DNA from 3 places in the Arthrobacter sp. SDR-2R genome. Region 2 is predicted to be linked to each of the others. Evidence: riboswitches for the same ligand, from Rfam matches in the RefSeq annotation. Region 2 holds a riboswitch; each other region holds the start of a gene.
What was found. Region 2 has a riboswitch for S-adenosylmethionine ahead of AC3ANU_RS09765 (aminotransferase class V-fold PLP-dependent enzyme). Riboswitches for the same ligand answer to the same signal wherever they lie in the genome.
Positions count from the first base shown of each region.

Region 1: linked by a shared signal. The riboswitch ahead of AC3ANU_RS19850 (cobalamin-independent methionine synthase II family protein) and the one ahead of AC3ANU_RS09765 (aminotransferase class V-fold PLP-dependent enzyme) in region 2 are both predicted to bind S-adenosylmethionine.
Region 3: linked by a shared signal. The riboswitch ahead of AC3ANU_RS15850 (bifunctional o-acetylhomoserine/o-acetylserine sulfhydrylase) and the one ahead of AC3ANU_RS09765 (aminotransferase class V-fold PLP-dependent enzyme) in region 2 are both predicted to bind S-adenosylmethionine.

Region 1 is NZ_CM173231.1:4,310,378-4,314,682, reverse strand. It holds gene AC3ANU_RS19860 (hypothetical protein) at 97-237, shown strand; gene AC3ANU_RS19855 (uracil-DNA glycosylase family protein) at 250-879, opposite strand; gene AC3ANU_RS19850 (cobalamin-independent methionine synthase II family protein) at 1,081-2,289, opposite strand; SAM riboswitch class I at 2,303-2,406, opposite strand; gene AC3ANU_RS19845 (SipW-dependent-type signal peptide-containing protein) at 2,663-3,358, shown strand; gene AC3ANU_RS19840 (S24/S26 family peptidase) at 3,377-3,991, shown strand; gene AC3ANU_RS19835 (hypothetical protein) at 4,224-4,305, shown strand, end outside.
Region 2 is NZ_CM173231.1:2,096,075-2,100,379, reverse strand. It holds gene rsgA (ribosome small subunit-dependent GTPase A) at 1-326, shown strand, start outside; gene hisN (histidinol-phosphatase) at 371-1,183, shown strand; SAM riboswitch class IV at 1,336-1,449, shown strand; gene AC3ANU_RS09765 (aminotransferase class V-fold PLP-dependent enzyme) at 1,486-2,904, shown strand; gene AC3ANU_RS09760 (class I SAM-dependent methyltransferase) at 3,007-3,765, shown strand; gene AC3ANU_RS09755 (metal-dependent transcriptional regulator) at 3,811-4,305, shown strand, end outside.
Region 3 is NZ_CM173231.1:3,422,762-3,427,066, forward strand. It holds gene AC3ANU_RS15850 (bifunctional o-acetylhomoserine/o-acetylserine sulfhydrylase) at 1-910, opposite strand, end outside; SAM riboswitch class IV at 954-1,068, opposite strand; gene AC3ANU_RS15855 (VOC family protein) at 1,288-1,926, shown strand; gene AC3ANU_RS15860 (HNH endonuclease signature motif containing protein) at 2,116-3,702, shown strand; gene AC3ANU_RS15865 (CPBP family intramembrane glutamic endopeptidase) at 3,748-4,305, opposite strand, start outside.

The DNA.
Region 1 (4,305 bases), 2.2 Mb from region 2:
ACCGCCCGCCGTCGTATCCGGCCTGGAATGCGCCGTCCCTCATTTCGGTTAAAAGAATCGAAGGGCCAGGGGAGGAAAGGAGGAGCTGCGCGAAGCGTGGGAAAGCAGGAGAAATCGCGTCTCAGGTTCTGTGACTACTACTCGTGGATGTCGTACGCCGACTTCACCACCTGGGTTGAAGCCGAAGACGAATCGGCACCGGGAATTTCGTTTACCGAGTCCGATGCCACAGGCTGAGCGGCGCAGGTCTTAAGGTTTGGCAATACCCGTGCGGGCCATGGCGTCTGCATAGGCAGTGCGCATGTCCTCCAGGTACTCCTCCTGGCGGGCCGGGGAACCGGCGAAGGCGCGGCCGCTCAGCGAGCGGACCTTGTAGGTCTTCAGGCCGCGGCGCCAGAGGAGGGGCACCTCGGTCTTCAACAGCAGGTTGGCCAGGCGGTTGGCTTCGGTGCCATGCGCCACGATCACCGAGGCGCGGGGGACCAGGGCCAGGAACTTCAGCAGGGGCTTCAGGCCTGACTGGATCTGGTCCGGAGTGAACTTGCCGTTGGCTTCGCCCGGGACGTGCCAAGGGTGGACGTTCCACGGCATGACGAACTCCGGGCGCAGGCCAAGCTTCCACTGGATCCCCAGCATGCGGGTAACAGCGTCCTGGTCGCCGGGGGTGATGAACCCGGACGGATCCACCTCGCCGATGTTGGAGAACAGGCTGATGATGCGGCATTCCTCCACGTCGTGCATGGGGTCCACGTAGGGCACCACGGTTCCGGGCTTGGCCTCTTGCAGGGAATCACACAGTTCGTTGACGGCGGCAACGCTGGGTTCGTAGCGGCGGCTCATGAGCTGTTCGTGGAATGTTTCGGGTGCCAGGGCTGTCATGAAGTGCTGGATCTCCTGCGGGGATTGGCGTTGCTGCCGCCACGGACATGGGCGCACGGCGGCACGGCACATCAGTGGCGGTTGATTGGGGTGGACCAACTCCTGGTCGGCCTACTCCAGTTTAGCAAGCCCAGGCAAGCGAAACGCCGGCCGCCCCTTCCGGTGATGGAAGGCACAGCCGGCGCGTCGGTGCGGGAGCGGCTAGAAGAGGCGCTTCGAGGCGCGGCGGGCACCCTCACCCAGTGCCTCCAGCTTGGCGAAGGCGATCTGCGGGTGCACCCTGCCGCCCAGGCCACAGTCGGTGGAGGCAATGACGTTCCCGCGGCCCACGAGGTCCGCAAAGCGGACGATCCGGTCCGCCACCAGGTCCGGGTGCTCCACCACATTGGTGGCATGCGAAACAACGCCCGGGATGATCACCTTGCCCTCGGGGAGCTTTGTGTCCTCCCACACCCGCCATTCGTGTTCGTGGCGGACGTTTGCCGCTTCAAAGGAATAGGCGCCGGCGTTGACCTGAAGCACAGAGCCGATGATGTCGGCGAACGGGATGTCCGTGGTGTGTGGGCCGTGCCAGGATCCCCAGCACACGTGCAGCCGGATCTGTTCCTGCGGCAGGCCGCGCAGCGCCCAGTTGGTCGCTTCGACGCGCAGCTGGATGAACTTCAGGTAATCGTCCAGGGACGGCTCGGGATTGATCTGGTCCCAGCTTTCGGCCAGGGACGGATCATCGAGCTGCACCGTAAGGCCGGCCTCGATGATGGCCTTGTATTCCTCCCGCATGGCATCAGCGCAGGCGTAGACGAGTTCCTCGTCGCTCTTGTAGTACTCGTTGGCTACCCGCGCGCATGAGCCAGGGGAGAGGGAGGCCACGAAGCCATCCGTGAGGCCTGCGGCGGCGAGCCCGGTCCTCAAGTTCCGGATGTCCGAGGCCACCAGGTCCTGGCCCGTGTACGTCAGCGGTCCGGCGATCTTGGGCTGGGCAACGCTCCTGCGGTGGGTGAGGATGCCGGATGCGGGATCGCTGTAGGCCTCGTTGAAGGCCTGCCGGTCGCGCCGGTCCGGGAACGAGGTCAGGACAACGTTGCCGGGGGACGAGCGGCGGACGCCGGACTCGGCCCAGCGGTCCACGGTGGTTGGCTCAAGGCCCCCGAGCCGGGCGAAGGAGTAATTCCACCACGCCCCGTAATCCACCGAGCTGGACATGGTGTGCCCGTACTCGCCGTCGTTGGGGATGTCGATGCCAAGGTCCTTCTGGCGCTGCACCACGTCCACTACGGAGGCTTCGAGGAGTTCCAGGAATTCCGGCGTGATGCCGTCGGCTTCCTTGGCGGCGTTGGCCGCAATGAGTTCAGGGGTGCGGGGCAATGAACCGGCGTGGGTCACGCGGATATGGTCGGTGTTCTGGGACATGCTGGAATCTTCCTTTCCATCGGTCCTGGCAGTAGCACCTTCGGCCGGCAGGAGTCTGCCGGGACGTGGTTGCTGCGGCGTCATTGAGCCAGGTCTCTCGGCCGCTCCGGATGGTTCACTCCCACCTAAAGCGACAGCGTGGCGGCGGGGCAACTCGGTTTCATAATGTGGCGCGGCAGCGTCCGTCGGAGCGCGTCCGCACGATTCCGCCGGAGAAAGCGACAGTTGATAACATTTAATACACCGACTTGACTTTAATTAGTAAGTAATGATGATGTAGAAACATCGGTCTTTTGGGGGAAATGCCGATAATCCCCCATACCAGTGTCCCGGTTCCTACCGTTCGGGGTTTAATTCTAATTTGGGGGAAATCATGGTTGAATCAACCAGCGCTAAGCCGCGCTCGCAAAAGGCTAATAAAGTCCGCGCTATTCTTGCCGGCGGCCTTGTCTTGGGGATCGGCGCAGCCTTCACTCTCGCTGCGTGGACGGACAACGAGTGGGTCTTCGGCCAGAGCGGGAACGGCGGCGGCCCGGGTACCAAGGTCTACCACATGCAGCAGAACACGTGGTCCGGTACTTCAAGCGAGGCGGTTTGGGCTGACGAGCCGACTGCTCCCGGTGGAGCCCTGACATTCAGCGTCAATGCTGACGATCTCGTGCCGGGGTCGACGGTCTACGCCCCGATGCAGTTGCGGGCTTCCGACAAGTCCCAATCATTGGTGGCCACGCTGACGGGGGCTGCCCGGCTCGACGGAACTGATTCAGCCACCAACTCTGCAGCGCTGTACGGTGCTCTTCGGTACCAGCTGAAAAAGGAGGTGGACAAGGACCTTTGCAACGCCACCAACTTCTCCTCCAATGGAACTGATCTTGTTCCTGTTGGCTCGACCCTGAACACCCGTTCGGACACTCCGATCAACCTTCCGGCCGGAGCTACGGACGCAGCTGCGGGCACACCTGTGAGTCTTTGCTTCGCAATGACGCTCCCTTCGAATGCAAGCGTTGATCTTCAGGGATTGCGGACCACCCCCTTGTGGACCTTCAGCAGCACCGTAGGCCAGTCGTAGCCGCCACCCGTGCTTCGGATGTCCGCCAGGCGTGAGTCCGGGTTCCGGGCGGCGGCCGTGCCGTCCGGAACCCGGCTCCCGCCGGGGGTGGGAAGCGTGGCCCGGGGGTTCAGGGAGGTATTGCTTTCCGTCGTTGCCCTGCTGGGACTGGCATGCATCCTCTCCCTGGTCCTCGGCCTTTTCTTCAAAGCGTCCTTCGTCGTTTTCCGTACGGGATCGATGGAGCCGCTCTATCCAGTCGGTGCGCTGTCCCTGACCGTGCAGGTCACCGCCAAGGATCTCGTCCCGGGCGACGTCGTGTCGGTCCGCCGGGATGCGGCGACCGCCCTGGTGACCCACCGCGTGGTGGCAGTTGACCCGCCCAGTGTGGAGGGGGCCACAGCGTCGCTAAGGCTTCGCGGCGACGCTAACACTTCGGATGACCCGTTGCCCTACGAGGTGGCCACGGCGCAGAAGGTGCTGATCACCGTTCCCGGCTTAGGAGCTTGGGTCATGGCTTCACGGGGGCCGGAGTTCCTGGGTGCAGCAACGCTCGCTGTGACCGTGCTGGTGACATGGGCCTACTGGCCGAGACACGGTGCAACTGGCCAGGCGGAGGTCGACGACGAACCCCCGGCGAAACCACAACAGTAAGGTCGTAAATGACATGGCGGGAGCCAGCTTCAGGCGCGTCGCAAGAGCCGCGGGGGTTATCGCAGTTTTGCTGGCCACCGCTGCGCCCGGCGCAGCGGTGGCTGACGAACCATTGGTTCCGGTTCCGGAGACAGGAGCGGCAGGCTTCCTGTCCCTTTCTTCGTCGATGTATCCATTGGCCCTTCCTGCGCTTCAAGCAGGGGAGTCCTTCAGTTGGCAGATTGGCATTTCGGTGGACCAACCCAGCGGTGAGTCGACGCTGCAGGTGACTGCGGACGGTGGGCTTGCCGGCACAGGGACCTACCTGGTTTCCG
Region 2 (4,305 bases):
CGTCGTCGGCCCTTGCCTTGCGGTTGGCGGACGCGCCTCCCGGCAGCTGGATCATCGATACCCCCGGCATCCGTTCCTTTGGCCTGGCGCACGTGGACCCTGACCGCATCCTGCGCTCCTTCCCGGACCTCTCCCCCGGCATCGAGAACTGCGAACGGGGCTGCAAGCACACCGCAACCGCAGTGAACTGCGGCCTCGACGACTGGGTGGCAGGCGGACACGCAGGTCCCACCGGCGCGGCCCGGCTGGCCTCGCTGCGGCGCCTGCTTGGTACGGACCCGAGGATGGAAGCACAGGAAACCAAGGAGCTCGGCAGCGTCAACTGACGCGTTCTCCCGGCAGAACCGTCCACAGACGGTAGTTTGGAACCATGATCCAACCCGCTTCGAGCTACAACGATGACCTGCGCCTGGCCCATGTCCTGGCCGACTCCGTGGATGACCAGACCATGAGCCGCTTCAAGGCCCTGGACCTCCACGTTGAGACCAAGCCGGACCTGACGCCGGTCACCGACGCGGACAAGGCCGCCGAGGAAGCCATCCGGGGCCAGCTCTCCCGTTCACGCCCCCGCGACGCCGTCCTGGGCGAGGAATTCGGCAGCACCGGCCACGGTTCCCGGCGCTGGATCATCGACCCCATTGACGGAACCAAGAACTTTGTCCGCGGCGTTCCCGTATGGGCCACGCTGATCGCCCTCGTGGATGAGGGCGAACCGGTGGTGGGCGTCGTCAGCGCCCCGGCCCTGGGCAAGCGCTGGTGGGCGGCGAAAGGCATGGGCGCGTACATGGGCAGGTCCCTTGCCGCCGCCACCCGCCTCCGCGTGTCCAACGTGTCGAAGCTTTCCGACGCCTCCCTCTCCTACTCCAGCCTGGGCGGGTGGAAGGAACGCGGAAACCTTGACGAGTTCCTCGGCCTTACCGAGGACGTTTGGCGGACCCGGGCCTACGGGGATTTCTGGTCGTATTGCATGGTGGCCGAGGGCTCCGTGGACATCGCCTGCGAACCCGAGCTGAACCTCTATGACATGGCTGCCCTGGTGCCGATCGTGGTGGAGGCCGGCGGCCGGTTCACATCCCTGGAAGGCGAGGACGGCCCGTTCGGCGGGAACGCCCTGGCCACGAACTCAATCCTGCACTCGGAGGTCCTGCACCGATTGAACCCGTACCTGGACGATCTGCTGTAACTCACGCGCTTTCCACGTTTGAACGAATAATGCGACGCCGGACACCTCCCAAGGCAGGTGCCCGGCGTCGTTTATTCGGGGGCGCGTAACAAAGCCCTTAACAATTGCCGCGGCTTCAGTCCTGGCCGCCCCATGTCCTACGCTTTTATGCAGGTCACGAGTGCCAGCGCAAAACCCCGGTTTGCTGGCCGGCAACCCTCCATTCGCGGTGGGGTGCCCCGGGTGACGACCAGGCCGGTCCGGAGCGGATGCGGCAAGCGCGGATTCCACTATGCCGGAGTCCTGTACCAAGTGAGGTCTCTGTGACAACTGCCACCGTCTCCCCCCAGCCCGTCATTGCCGAAGCTGCCGTCCCCCATGCACGCCACGCCGCAGCCGGCCGGCCGCTCGCTGCCGTCACCGGCGCCGAAATCCAGGCGCCCCTGATTTCGGGCGGCCACGTGCGGTACGCCAACCTCGATTACGGCGCCTCCGCCCCGGCACTGTCCGTAGTGTCCGCTTACCTGAATGAGATCCTCCCCTACTACGCCAGCGTCCACCGCGGGGCAGGATACGCATCCCAGATCAGCACCTCCGTGTACGAGAACGCGCGCAGCATCGTCAGGGATTTCGTGGGCGGCCGCCCGGATGATTCGGTCATCTTCACCCGCAACACGACGGATTCGCTGAACCTGCTGGCCGGCTGCCTTCCCGTGACCGATGGCCGCCACGACGGCGAAGTGCTGTACCTGGACATCGAACACCACGCCAATCTCCTGCCGTGGCAGGGCGTCCCGCACCGCAGCATCGTCGCCGCCGACACCATCACCGGCACCCTTGAAGCCGTACGTGCCGAGCTTGGACAGGGCGGTGTCAGCCTGGTCGCGGTCACCGGGGCCTCCAACGTGACCGGCGAAATCCTCCCCATCCGGGCGCTGGCCGCGCTGGCCCACGAACATGGCGCACGGATCGTGGTGGATGCGGCCCAGCTCGCGCCGCACCGCCGCATAGACATCAGCGCGGATGACGTCGACTACCTCGCCTTCTCCGGCCACAAGCTGTACGCGCCCTTCGGCGCCGGCGTCCTGGTGGGACGCCCGGACTGGCTGGACGCCGGCGTCCCGCACCTCGCCGGGGGCGGCGCCGTCAAGGAAGCCAGGCTCGACGGCGTCAGCTGGGCCACCGGCCCGGCCCGCCATGAGGGGGGCTCGCCGAACGTCCTGGGGGCCGCCACGCTGGCCCGCGCCACCCAGGTCATTGCCGGCCTGGACCAGGAACGCTGGCACGCCCACGAGTCCGCCATCCGCTCCTTCCTGGTGGAGGGACTCCAGCGGATCGACGGCGTCACGGTTCACCAGATCTTCAAGGACACCAACCCCGAAACGGACACCATCGGGGTGGTCAACTTCTCCGTCGAGGGATACGACGCAGGACTGGTGGCTGCGTACCTTTCGGCAGAGCATGGCGTGGGCCTGCGTGACGGGCGCTTCTGCGCCCATCCCCTGCTGAAGCGCCTGGGCCTGCCGTCCGGTTCCCTCCGCGCCAGCTTCGGCGTCGGTTCGCGCCTGGAAGATGCCGAGCGCCTGCTGGCCGGCATCCAGGCGCTCCGGAGCAACGGGCTGGGCTGGGACTACGTGGTGGACGCAGGCCGCTGGGTCCCTGCCAACGACACCCGCACCTACCCGCACTGGGCGCCCAACACCCCTGGAACAGCCGGCGCAGCGCCCTGCATCGACGACTGACGCCGGAGACCGGCCACTCCTGTTTCAGCCGGCTGACCGTGCGTCAGGGGAATGCGGTAAATTCGAAAGGTACCGCAGGACGTCAGCTGAAGGAGGCCACGCGTGGTTCGGGGTGGCCCCAAGCTTGATCACGGGCGGCGCAGGGAACTGGGCCAGAGCTTCCAGGACGGCGGCAGGCACTACCAGCGCGTCCGGCCCGGCTACCCTGAGGAGTCAGCCCGGTGGCTGGTGCCCGCCGACGCCCATGAAGCCCTCGACGTTGGTGCCGGTACCGGAAAGTTCACCGCGCTGCTGCTGGACATGGGGCTGGACGTCACGGCCGTGGACCCCTCGGCGGACATGCTCGCCCAGCTCACGGAACACTACCCGGCTGCCACGGCGATGCCGGGGACTGCCGAGGCGACAGGCCTGCCCGACGCCAGCTTCGACGTCGTCACCGTAGCCCAGGCGTGGCACTGGTGCGACGCCCTGGCGGCAAGCACCGAACTGGCCCGCGTGCTGCGCCCGCACGGAACCCTCGGCCTGGTGTGGAACCAGCTGGACACCTCAGTGCCCTGGGTGCACCGGCTCTCCCGGATCATGCACGCAGGCGACGTCTACCGGCCGGGGCACAAGCCCGTCATCGGCCCGGAGTTCCAGGGGCTCGAAGGGCATGTCACCCACTGGCAGGACACAGTGGACACCACGGACCTGATGGAACTCACTAAATCCCGCAGCTACTACCTCCGGGCCGGCGAGTCAACGCGGGCCAAGGTCCTGGCCAACCTGGACTGGTACCTGCACGAACACCTTGCCTACACCCCTGACCAGGAAATCGACCTTCCCTACCTCACCCTGGCTTGGCGGGCCGTCAAGGCATGACGGCGCATCCCGTATGGCGCCTGCAGAGCCGGTAGGCTTGGATTCGTGAAGACCAGCGCGCCCTCCTCCTCGATCGAGGATTACGTCAAGGTCATTTATTCCTTTACCGAATGGCAGGACAAGCCCATCACGTCCTCCCAGCTCGCACAGCGGCTGGGGGTGGCAAATTCCTCGGTTTCGGAAATGGTCCGCAAACTCAAGGACCAGGGCCTGGTGGACCACAAGCCCTACAGCGCCGTCACGCTGACCGAGGCCGGCCTGCGGCTGGCGCTGTCCATGGTCCGGCGCCACCGGCTGATCGAGACATACCTTGTCCAGCGGCTCGGATACAGCTGGGACGAAGTCCACGATGAGGCTGAACAACTCGAACACGCCGTATCGGACACGTTCATCGAACGGGTCGCCGCCAAGCTCGGGGACCCGAAGCGTGACCCGCACGGCGATCCAATCCCCACGGCGGACGGGCAGGTGCTGATGCCGCGCGCGCACCTCCTCGCCGAGCTGGACCAGGGACATACCGGCAGGATCACCCGGATCAGC
Region 3 (4,305 bases), 1.3 Mb from region 2:
CCACCCGCAGGCTCAGCGTCTCCAGGCCCTGGGAGATCAGGAAGGCGTTGAAGGGGGAAACCGCCGAGCCAAGGTCGCGCAGCAGCTGGACGCGGGCCTTGAGGATGTAGGAGAGGTTGGCACCCAGCGCACCGTCGGCGCCTAGGTCGCGGGCGTAGACCAGGCCGTTGTAGGTGGGGTCCGGGGTGTTGAAGCCGGGGAACCGTTCAGGGTCCTTGCCGAAGTCGAATTTGCCGGAATCCACGATCACGCCCGCTATTGCGGAGCCGTGGCCGCCCAGGTATTTGGTGGCGGAGTGGATCACGATGTCCGCACCCCACTCCAGTGGGCGGATCAGGTAGGGCGTGGACAGGGTGTTGTCCACGATCAGTGGCACGCCTGCCTGGTGGGCCACCTCGGAGATGCCTTCGATGTCCAGGACGTCCTGGCGGGGATTGGACACCACTTCACCGAAAAAGAGCTTGGTATTCGGCTGGACGGCGTCGCGCCACTGGTCCAGGTTGTCGGGATCCTGGACGAAGGTGACCGAGATGCCGAACTTCTTCAGGGTGTGGGCGAACAGGTTGTACGTTCCGCCGTAAAGACTGGGGCTCGCCACAATATGGTCCCCCGCCTCCGCAATGTTCAGCACCGCGAACGTCTCGGCGGCCTGGCCAGAGCTCAGCAGCAATGCGGCCAGGCCTCCCTCAAGGCTGGCGATCCGCTGTTCGACGGCATCCTGGGTGGGGTTGCCGATCCGGGTGTAGATGGGTGCAAGTTCGGCGAGGGCAAAGCGGTTGGCTGCGCTTTCGGCGCTGGGGAACACGAAGGACGTGGTCTGGTAAATGGGGAGCGCGCGGGCTCCGGTGGCACTGTCGGGCTCCTGGCCGGCATGGATCTGGCGGGTTTCGAAAGACCATCCGTTGGACATCCAAATCTCCTTTGACGTGGGCCCGGAATGCGTGGGGCAGTACGGGCCGCGCTTGCTTCCGGCTCTTGCCGGACAGCCAGGTCCTCACCCGGGGCACCCCACCGCGGGTGGAGGGTTGCCGGCCAGCGAGCCGGGGCTTGGCGCTGGCACTCATGACCTGCGCCCAGTCTAGGAACGGGGTAGTCGCCATGGACAGCATTGTGACGAACAAGGTCGCCCTGCATGGCTTTCGAGCCGCCACAGGTGGGCCGCCCCGCACCCGGCCGGGGACGCCGCCGTCGTCCTTCTTGCCCATGTTCCCGGCCCTTTTCCCGGCCGCCTTTCCAGTAAGGGTACCCTTAGCTGAGAGCCGGATCACAAAGTGCCAAGATGTTGCCATGCGCATGGATCACGTCTCTTACGCCTGTGAACAAGATGGCCTCGCGGCCACTACCGAACGTATTTCATCTGCCCTCGGCGTTGAGGCAGTGAAGGGCGGGGTGCACCCCCGGTTCGGAACCCGGAATATGATCATCCCGCTCGCCGGGCACAAGTACCTGGAAGTCGTAGAGGTCCTGGACCACCCGGCTTCGGACAAGGCACCGTTCGGACAGGCCGTGCGTGCCCGTTCCGCGGCCGGTGGCGGCTGGATGGGCTGGTGCGTCGAAGTGGACGACCTCGCCCCGTTCGAGGCACGCCTTGGCCGCGCCGCGGTGAACGGCAACCGCAAGTTCCCGGACGGCCGGGAGCTGGTCTGGAAACAGATTGGCATCCTTGGCCTTATCGCCGATCCCCAGGTGCCGTACATGCTCAAGTGGGAAGGCGACCCGGCACTGCACCCGTCCAACGCCTACCCCAGCAACCTTAAGATGAGCTGCCTGACCATCGCCGGCTCCGCGTCCCGCGTGACCGAGTGGCTGGGTGAACCGGTGGAGAAGCCGCTTGAGGACGTGGCGGTGGAGTGGGTCGCCCCGCATGGAACTCCGGGCATCCTGTCGGTCACGTTTGAAACCGCCAACGGAGCCGTCACCATCTGACGCTCCACCCCAGCCTCCCGGAATGTCCGGGAGGGGGTTCACCGGGCCAGTACCCGGATCAGCTTCGGCCGCCATCAGGTGGTGACAACGGCGTCACTACCCGATGGCGGCCGAATTCATTTAAGTGGCTGCTTCCTACATCGCTGCGATCCAGGTCTGAATGTCGGTGCCTCGCTGGATGATGTGGGTATGGGAATCGGCACGGGTGTTGGGGTGGTGTTGGAGGGTGTTTCTGCCTCTGTTGCTGCCCTCGATGCGCTGGACCGTCAGGATCATTTCCTTGCTGCCGGGTCCGGTGTTGGCGCTGACGTGGATGTGCTGCAGCGGCGGTATGAGCTCCGGCTGGAACGGCTGGAGGCAGTCTCCCGGGTCGAGGCTCAGCTCGCGGCGGTCAAAGCTCGTGATGCCGTGGAGTGCGTCGGTTTCCAGCAGGCACTGCTTGCCCCTGACGCCCCGGTGGATGAGCGCATGTTTTCGGAGATGTCCGCGGTGGAGGAGATCGCCGGTGTCCTGAGCATCAGTTCCGCGGCCGCAGGCGGGTTGGTGGAACAGTCCCGGCGGGTGTGTTCCCTGCCGCCGCTCCTGGGCGCCCTGTCAGCCGGTGACCTGTCGTGGCAGCATGCCAGGATTGTCGCCGATGAAACCGAGGGGCTCACCCCTGACGGGGCTGCTGCCTTGGTGGCGCACTTCTTCGACCCCGACGCCCCCAACCCCGCCCGCGGTGCCGCGCCCGGTGAACTTGTCCCCGCCCGGTTCCGCGCCAAGGTCCGCGCCTGGCGGGAACGCCACCACCCCGAAACCCTCGAAAAACGCCACGCCAAAGGCGTCGCGGACCGGCGGATGGAATACACCCCGGACCGCGACGGCATGGCCTGGCTCTCGCTCTACCTCCCCGGCGACACCGCCTGCGCCATCTGGAACCGCACCACCGCCACCGCCCGCGGCCTCCAAGGCCCTAACGAGCCCCGCACCCTCACCCAACTCCGCCCCGACATCGCAGCATCATTCCTCCTCGGCGCAGGAACCCCTGCGGGCGAGGCTGCCGGGAGTAGTGCGGATGTTGGACGAGCTCCCACTCCGCGGGCCGATGTCCTGGTCACCGTGCCGGTCTTCTCGCTGCTCGGGCTGACCGATGAGCCGGCGGTGCTGGACGGCCTGGGCCCGATCCCGGCGTCGATGGCGCGGAGGCTTGTCGCGGACGGGGCGGAGTCGTTCTACCGGGTCCTGGTCGACCCCCGCGACGGGGCACCCCTGGAGATCGGACGCACCCGCTACCGGCTCCCCGAAACCATCAAACAATGGATCCGCATGCGGGACCGGAAATGCACCTTCCCCGGCTGCAGCAACCACACCCCCGACAACCACACCGACCACCTCACCGCCTGGGAACACGGCGGCAGAACAGACATCCGGAACCTGGCCCAGCTTTGCCCCAAACATCACCGTTTGAAGCACGCCCGCACCTGGAACCCGGATCCCGCGACGGAACACGGACCGCCCGGTTGGACCTCACCCACCGGCCGCCACTACAACCCCGAACACCAAGACCCCCAACCAACCCACTGGCCGCCAGGAGTAGTGCCGCTTGCCGCCGTTCCAGCCTGGCCGGAGCCGGAAATGGAGGAACCGGAAGTGGAGGAACCCGACGGCGACAACCTGCTGGACCCGGAGGACCTTTGCGCTGCTGATGCCCTCTGGGACGACTTCTACGCGAAACCCTTCGTGTTGCCACCAGACCCACAAGCAGACTGGCCGTTGCTGCTGACGCTGATGTGACAGCAACAAGCATGGCTGGAGCCGCGCAGGCTGGTGTCCCGGGTCCTACCCCAACCCCATGGCTTTGCCGAACAGGCTGAAGCCAACGAAGGCCACGATATCCAGCAGGGCGTGGGCGATGACCAGTGGCATGACCCGGCGGGTCCGGGTGTACAGCCAGGCAAAGACCACGCCCATCACGGCGTTGCCAATGAAGGGACCAAAGCCTTGGTAAAGGTGGTAGCTGCCGCGCAGCACGGAGCTCGCCGCAATGGCCAGCGGCATGCTCCAGCCGAACTTGCCAAAGCGGTCCAGGAGGTAGCCCACCACAATGACTTCCTCAAGCACGGCGTGCCGCATGGCGGACAGGATGAGCACAGGCACGGTCCACCAATAGGCATCCAGGGCGCTGGGGATGATGGCGGTGGTAATTCCGAGCGCCCGGCCGGCCGCATAGAGACCCAGCGAGGGTATGCCGATCAGTCCAGCCAGTCCGAGGCCCTGGAGCAGATCCCTGCCGGGCCGGGCGAAATTGAACCCCAGTTTCTGAAAGGCAGAGCGGGAGGTGCCCGCCTCGCCCGGCACTGCCTGGCGCTGGTCCGTCAGGAAGTAGAAGACCAGCAG